3 regions of the Methylocella sp. CPCC 101449 genome follow, and region 2 is predicted to be linked to each of the others. Evidence: riboswitches for the same ligand, from Rfam matches in the RefSeq annotation. Region 2 holds a riboswitch; each other region holds the start of a gene.

Region 1 (2,260 bases), on a different contig from region 2:
CGGCGCTGACGCGCAGCCGCGTGCCGGTTTCCTCGATGCGATAGGCGGCGGTGGCACGCCAGGTTGGGAACACGGTCTTGTTGTCGATCGCGTCGATGCGGCCGCCCAAGGTCAGGTCGAGCCGGTCGAACAGCGTGATGCTATGCTGGGCGAACACCGAATTGGTGACCTGCGTGCCCCAGAACGGCATCGAGACCGTATAGGGCGCCTGCAACCAGTTCTCGCGCGTCGAAGCGGTTTCGCGCTCCGACTTGGCACCGAAGATGAACTGGCCATAGGTGCCGAGATTGGCCGTGCCCTGATATTCGACGCCGAGGCGGCGCGAACGGAAGGTCGTGTCGCAATTGTAGCTGTTGAAGAACGTGTCGAAACACGATTGCTCCAGCCGGTTGAATCGCTCGATGAGGCTCGAATAGACCGTCAGCGAATTCTTCAGCACGCCGCCGAACGGATCGAAATTGGCACGCACGAAAGCGGTGGTGACGAACTGCCGCCCCTTGTTGAAGCGCGTGTCCTTGTCGGCCGGCATGAAGGCACCGGGATTGTCGAAACGGGCGAAATCGGCGAAGCGCGTCAGGCCGACATCGACGGAGAAGCTGTCCGACGGTGTGAATGTCACCCGCGCCGAACCGGCGAATTTGTCGGTCTTGTCATTCTCCAGCGGTTGCGTCAGCGTGCTGGTGATGCGGCCGATGCGATAGCCGTAGCGCGAGAAGCCGTCGCTGTGAAAGCCGGTCAGCGAGAAGGCGTAAGACACTTTGTCGGTGGCGCCCGACACGGCGCCGGTCGATGAAATCGTGCCGTAGCTGCCCGCTTCCACTTGCACGCTGCGGCGCGGCGCGCGCTCGCCCTTGCGGGTGATGACATTGATCACGCCGCCCATGGCATCGGAGCCATAGAGCGCCGATTGCGGGCCGCGCACGATTTCGATGCGGTCGATGTCGACGGCCGACAGCGCGCCGAAATCAAGCGCGCCATCAGTGCTCGACGCATCGCCGACGCGAATGCCGTCGATCAGCACGAGCGTCTGGCCGGGCGTGGCGCCGCGCAGCGTCACATTCGACTGGGAACCGGGACCACCGTTCTCGGTGATGTTGAGGCCGGGTGTGCCGCGCAGCACGTCGGCAAGGCTCTTGCTGCCATAGGTCTGAATCTCTTCGGCCGGAATGACCGTCACGCTCGCACCCAGCCGTTCGATCGGCAGCGGCGTGCGATTGGCGGTGACGACCAGCGTCGGCAGTGGCACATAGCCTGGCGTGGTGATCTGCCCTGGATTGGCGTCCTGCGCCTGCGCCGCCTGCGGCAGAAACGGTGCGGACAAACAAAAAACGCCAGCCACAATGGCGGCGTTGCCAGGGAAACGATGCGTCACAAGAACCTCCTGCCATCCCACCGACGGCGCGAGAACAACTGGGATGTTGGCCGGTCTCCTGGCTCGCGGATCATCGCCGGCTTCGCGTCTTCCCGGGCGATCACCCAGTGACTTGGTACGAAGTCAGCTCATCGCTTACAGTTGCGGGGGCAGCTACGGCATCGGTTTCCCTCACCGTATTCCCGTTTCACCCCATCGCTGGGGCACCAACGATTGTGACCCTATAGAGGCGTTTTTGCGAATGCAAGGTGGCAAGGTCGGCAGGTTTGGACGACGAGCAGCGCTGCTGGCAGCCATGCTGGTCACGTCGGGCGTGGCGCACGGACAACAGTCCGCACAACAATCTGAAGAACATCCCTCGATTGTCTCGGCCAATCTCTGCGCCGATCAGCTCGTGCTGGCGCTGGCCGATCGGGCTCAGATCGTCTCGCTCAGTCCCTTTGCCAGGGACGCGAATATCTCCTTTCTCGCCCGTGAGGCCACGGGTGTGCCGCAGAATACCGGCGCCGCCGAGGAATTGATTCGCCTCTCCGCCGATCTCGTCGTGCTCGGCCGTTACGACAATCGGCTGACGCGCGATTTCCTCACCACCAAGGAGCGGCCCTTCGCCATGGTCGATTCCTGGGTCAGTCTCGACGAGACCCGGCGGGAGATCACCAGCTTGGCTGCTCGCTTCGGCCATGCCGAACGGGGCGCCGCCTTGATCGCCACCATCGATGCAAGCACCGGCGCACTGGCGGCCCTGGCCGGCAAGGTGCCGCAGCGCAGCTTCCTCATCCTGCACCGGCGCGGCTATGTCCTGCATGCCGGGCTTGCCGGCGATCTCGCCGTCAAGGCTGGCCTGCGCAATGCCGCCGGCGATGTCGGCCTCAGAGCCAACGGCTTCGT
Region 2 (2,260 bases):
TGCTGCCTTTGTCCTTGTCGATTTGACGCATGACAATTCAGGAGCCTACTGGGAGGCCGGCTACGCGGAAGGCTTGGGGAAGCCGGTGATATATCTGTGCGAACGATCAAAATTTGACCAAGCCAAGACGCACTTTGATACGAACCATTGCACCACTGTTCTTTGGTCTATCGACCAGCCAGACCAATTCAAATCCGAGTTAGTCGCAACGCTTCGACGATCTTTGAATCTTTTCGCAACGGATAAGAAGGCTCAGCCAGCCTGAACACGATCTTTGCAAAAATAAAAACCCCGCCGCCGATGATCGGCGACGGGCTCTCTCATTTCTGGAAACGCTTAGCGGCCGAGTTGGCGCGTGGTCGGGCCACCGAAGTTCGGCCGCGGGCCTGGGCCGCCCATGCCGGGGCGGCCGGGACGCGGGCCGGCTCCATAGCCAGGCCTCGGGCCATAGCCCGGACGCGGGCCAAATCCAGGGCGATGCCCGTAGCCCGGTCCCGGACCGAAGCCGGGGCGTACCATCGGCGGCACGAAGCCGCCACGGAAGGGCACGCAGCGGCCATAGGCGTTGCGCGTCCAGCCGGGACCGCAGCCCATGGCCACATTGGTGATGAGGGAATCGTCGGTGGTCGGCAGACCGTTCGGCATCGCCTGAGCGGCCGAGGCCATGCCGAGACAGAGAATCGCGGCGCCAATCGCAAGCTTCATTTCGCAAGCTCCATTAATAAAAACAGCCCATATAAGCGCCTGGAAACATGAACAGAACCTGAAGCCCTTCGGCTCCCGATCCGATCGCGCTCCTCCTCGCCAACGGCCTTCCCTACCATAATCGAGAGTCGGGCCGATCCGTTGCAATTATCAGCAGCGTGGTTGACCGCCTTATAACATGCCAACATAAGTATATCTTTATATCATCTTGACATTGGGCAGAAGCCCATTCACTCTCCCGCCGTCGTGGTTCTCTGGGCCTGTCATGGGCGCCAGAGCTAAGAGGGAATCCGGTGAGGTCTCGCGTTTCGATCGAAGCGCGAGGGGCGAAGCCGGAGCTGCCCCCGCAACTGTAAGCGGCGAGCCACCGTCCATCTGCGTCACTGGGGCGAAAGTCTCGGGAAGGCCGGACGGTGAGCGAAGACCCGTGAGCCAGGAGACCTGCCACGACAAAATAGTCGTCCCTGGGCGGGGTGTCCCGGTGGTGCGCTTGCATCGGGCGCACGCGCGCCCGTCTCTGCATGCGTCCGCTCGGCCTTTGCCCCCAACATTTTGGGGTTAAGCCGATGTCTGTTTCTTCTCTTGCTGGTTCTCTTGCTGTCAGCACGCTCGGCGTGCCGCGGATCGGTCCGCGACGCGAATTGAAAGCCGCGCTCGAATCCTATTGGTCGGGCCAATCCGACGCGGCGGCGCTCGCCACCGTGGCGGCGGGTCTGCGCGCCGCCAATTGGGCGCGCCAGAAATCGCAGGGTATCACCAATATCCCGTCGAACGATTTCTCGCTCTACGATCACGTGCTCGATACCAGCGTCATGGTCGGCGCCATTCCCGCCATCTATGGCTGGAACGGCGGCCAAGTGTCGCTCGACACCTATTTCGCCATGGCGCGCGGCACGCAAAAAGATATTCACGCGGAAACTTGCGCGCATGGCCATCATGGCGGCGAGGCGCATGGCGTGCCGGCGCAGGCGATGATGAAATGGTTCGACACCAATTATCACTACATGGTGCCGGAATTTTCCAAGGATCAGCAATTCACCCTCGCCTCGACCAAGCCGGTCGACGACTATCGCGAGGCCAAGGCGCTCGGCTATGAAACCCGCCCTGTCCTGCTCGGCCCCGTCACTTATCTGAAGCTTGGAAAGAGCCAGGATCCGACGCTCGATCCCTTGTCGCTCCTGAACCGCCTGCTGCCGGTCTATGTCGACGTGTTGCGTCGGCTCGCCGCCAATGGCGCTGCCTGGGTACAGATCGACGAACCGTGCCTCGTCACCGATCTCGACGAAGCCACACGCGAGGCGTTGCGCCAGGCCTATGGCACGTTCGCGCATGCTTTGCCGAAGCTAAAGATCATGCTCACCACTTATTTCGGTGGGCTCGGTGATGCGCTCGACCTGGCGCTGCATTTGCCGGTCGCTGGCCTGCATCTCGATCTGGTGCGGGCGCCGGAACAGCTTGATGCCGCGCTCTCCAAAGCGCCGCGAGGTCTCGTGCTGTCGCTGGGCGTAATCGACGGGCGCAACATCTGGCGCGCCAATCTGCCGAAACTGCTCGA
Region 3 (2,260 bases), 900 kb from region 2:
AGCGTCAGAATCGTGGCGACGGAGGCGGTCAGGATCAGCGAGCCGGCGAGCACCATGATTTCATGAGGCACGCGATTGCCGATGCGGCTGGAAATGAAATTGCCGCTGAAGAAGCCCAAGGGGAAGAGAAAGAAATACAGGCCGAACTCGGTCGAGGGCCGGTGCAGCATGTCCTTCATCACATAGGCCGATGCGGCGGCGATCGAGAAGAAGACGGCGGTGCTGAAGCCGGGTTGCAGGGCATAAGCGATGAAGCGCGGGTGCGAGAACAGTTCGCGATAATTGCCGAGCACGCTTTGCCCGGCTTCCAGCTTCACGCCCGGCCGGGTTTCCGGCACGAAGAAATAAGTGCCGAGCATGATGATGGCGCCGGAGGCGAAGGAGAAGATCATCACCGCCCGCCAGGTGAAATGATCGAGCAGCAGGCCCGCGACGGTCGGCGAGACCATCGGTCCTAGTGTGTAGAACATTGTGAGATAGCTGATCACCTTGACCAGTTTCTCCGGGCCATAGGCGTCGCGCGCGATGGCGCGCACCAGGGTGGTGCCGCAGCCGGCGCCGATCGCCTGGACGACGCGGGCGATGATCAGGGTGGTGATCGTGTCAGCCAGCATGCCGAGCAGGCTGCCGAAGAGGAAGAGAGCGAGACCTGAGAGCAGCACCGGCCGGCGGCCGTAGCGGTCAGCCAGCGCCCCATAGACCAGATTGGCGAAGGCCATCACCAAGAGCGGCAGGCTGAAGCTGATCTGCGCCAAGGCATCGGAAATGCCGAAGGCACCTTTAAGGACCGGGGTGACCGGCAGAAAAAGGTGGATGGCGAAGGGCGTCAGCAGGCCGATGGAGGCAAGCGCCAGCGCAAATATTCGACCCGGTTCAAATGCCATTCGTCAGCCTCCGCGCGCCTTCTCACATGCGGTTGGATGGCAGGCAATCGGGGCTCCCCGCATGGCGGCTGTGCACGAATATTTGTGTCAGAACGCCAACCATTCGTTGACAATCTTGGCCTTATAAACACAACATATGGTGTTCACGGTCCGCAGATTCGTCTGCGGTGAAAAGGGAACCCGGTGCAAATCCGGGGCTGCCCCCGCAGCTGTAAGTGGTGAAGCTTCATCCGACTATGCCACTGACGCCAAAAGGCGTTGGGAAGGCCGGAGGAAGCAGCGACCCACGAGCCAGAAGACCTGCCGGGAACATGGATCGACCACGGGCGGGGTGCCGCGTTGGCCGTTGCGAAGTGCCGAAGGCCTTAAGGTCTTGTCGGTGCGTCGTTGCGCCAGCGTTCATCCCAGATCGAACAGCGGGATTTTCGCATGGGGCAAGCAGCATTCGACTTCGACAAACACGGCCATCTGGTTCCGCTTCCGGAGCCCGTTCAGCGCACCATCCTGCGCGAGACCGTGCGTACGGTTGAGCGTCCGCGTGAACTGCATGCCCCGCCGCCTTATCCGCTGGCGCCAAAGCCGAAGCCGGCGGACCTCCAACTCGATCGGTCGCGCGATGGCCTGCTGACGGCCTTCGGCAAAGCGACCCTCGATGACCGCTATCTGATGCCGGGCGAGAGCTATCAGGACATGTTCGCCCGCGTGTCCTGCGCCTATGCCGACGATGTCGCCCATGCCCAGCGTCTTTATGATGCGATGTCGCGCCTGTGGTTCATGCCCTCGACGCCGATCCTGTCGAACGGCGGCACGACCCGCGGCCTGCCGATTTCCTGCTTCCTCAACACCGTTCCCGACTCGCTCGACGGCATTGTCGCGACCTGGAACGAGAACGTGGCGCTGGCCTCCAACGGCGGCGGCATCGGCACCTATTGGGGGAAGGTGCGCTCGATAGGCGAACCGGTAAAAGGCAATGGCGCCACTTCGGGCATCATTCCGTTCATCCATGTGATGGACGGTCTCACCTTGGCGATCAGCCAGGGGTCGCTGCGGCGCGGTTCGGCCGCCGTCTATCTCGACATCCACCATCCGGAGATCGAGGAATTTCTCGAAATCCGTAAATCCTCCGGCGATTTCAACCGCAAGGGGCTTAACCTCCATCACGGCATCAATGTTACCGACGAGTTCATGGAAGCGGTGCAGGCCGGCGCCAAATTCGCGCTGAAGAGCCCGAAGGACGGCAAGGTGATGCGCCATGTGGATGCGCGCCAGCTCTGGCAACGCATTCTCGAAACGCGCATGCAGACCGGCGAGCCGTATCTCTTGTTCATCGATGCGGTGAACCGTGCCTTGCCGAAGCATCAGCGCGATCTCGGCCT

What was found. Region 2 has a riboswitch for cobalamin ahead of metE (5-methyltetrahydropteroyltriglutamate--homocysteine S-methyltransferase). Riboswitches for the same ligand answer to the same signal wherever they lie in the genome.
Region 1: linked by a shared signal. The riboswitch ahead of OIM99_RS06370 (TonB-dependent receptor domain-containing protein) and the one ahead of metE (5-methyltetrahydropteroyltriglutamate--homocysteine S-methyltransferase) in region 2 are both predicted to bind cobalamin.
Region 3: linked by a shared signal. The riboswitch ahead of OIM99_RS18050 (ribonucleoside-diphosphate reductase subunit alpha) and the one ahead of metE (5-methyltetrahydropteroyltriglutamate--homocysteine S-methyltransferase) in region 2 are both predicted to bind cobalamin.

The regions. Positions count from the first base shown of each region.
Region 1 covers NZ_JAPDHU010000001.1:1,389,909-1,392,168, reverse strand. Annotated here, with positions in the region: gene OIM99_RS06370 (TonB-dependent receptor domain-containing protein) at 1-1,321, opposite strand, end outside; cobalamin riboswitch at 1,403-1,598, opposite strand; gene OIM99_RS06365 (ABC transporter substrate-binding protein) at 1,614-2,260, shown strand, end outside.
Region 2 covers NZ_JAPDHU010000002.1:618,290-620,549, reverse strand. Annotated here, with positions in the region: gene OIM99_RS13595 (hypothetical protein) at 1-265, shown strand, start outside; gene OIM99_RS13590 (GCG_CRPN prefix-to-repeats domain-containing protein) at 337-705, opposite strand; cobalamin riboswitch at 936-1,169, shown strand; gene metE (5-methyltetrahydropteroyltriglutamate--homocysteine S-methyltransferase) at 1,272-2,260, shown strand, end outside.
Region 3 covers NZ_JAPDHU010000002.1:1,519,053-1,521,312, reverse strand. Annotated here, with positions in the region: gene OIM99_RS18055 (multidrug effflux MFS transporter) at 1-884, opposite strand, end outside; cobalamin riboswitch at 1,014-1,207, shown strand; gene OIM99_RS18050 (ribonucleoside-diphosphate reductase subunit alpha) at 1,314-2,260, shown strand, end outside.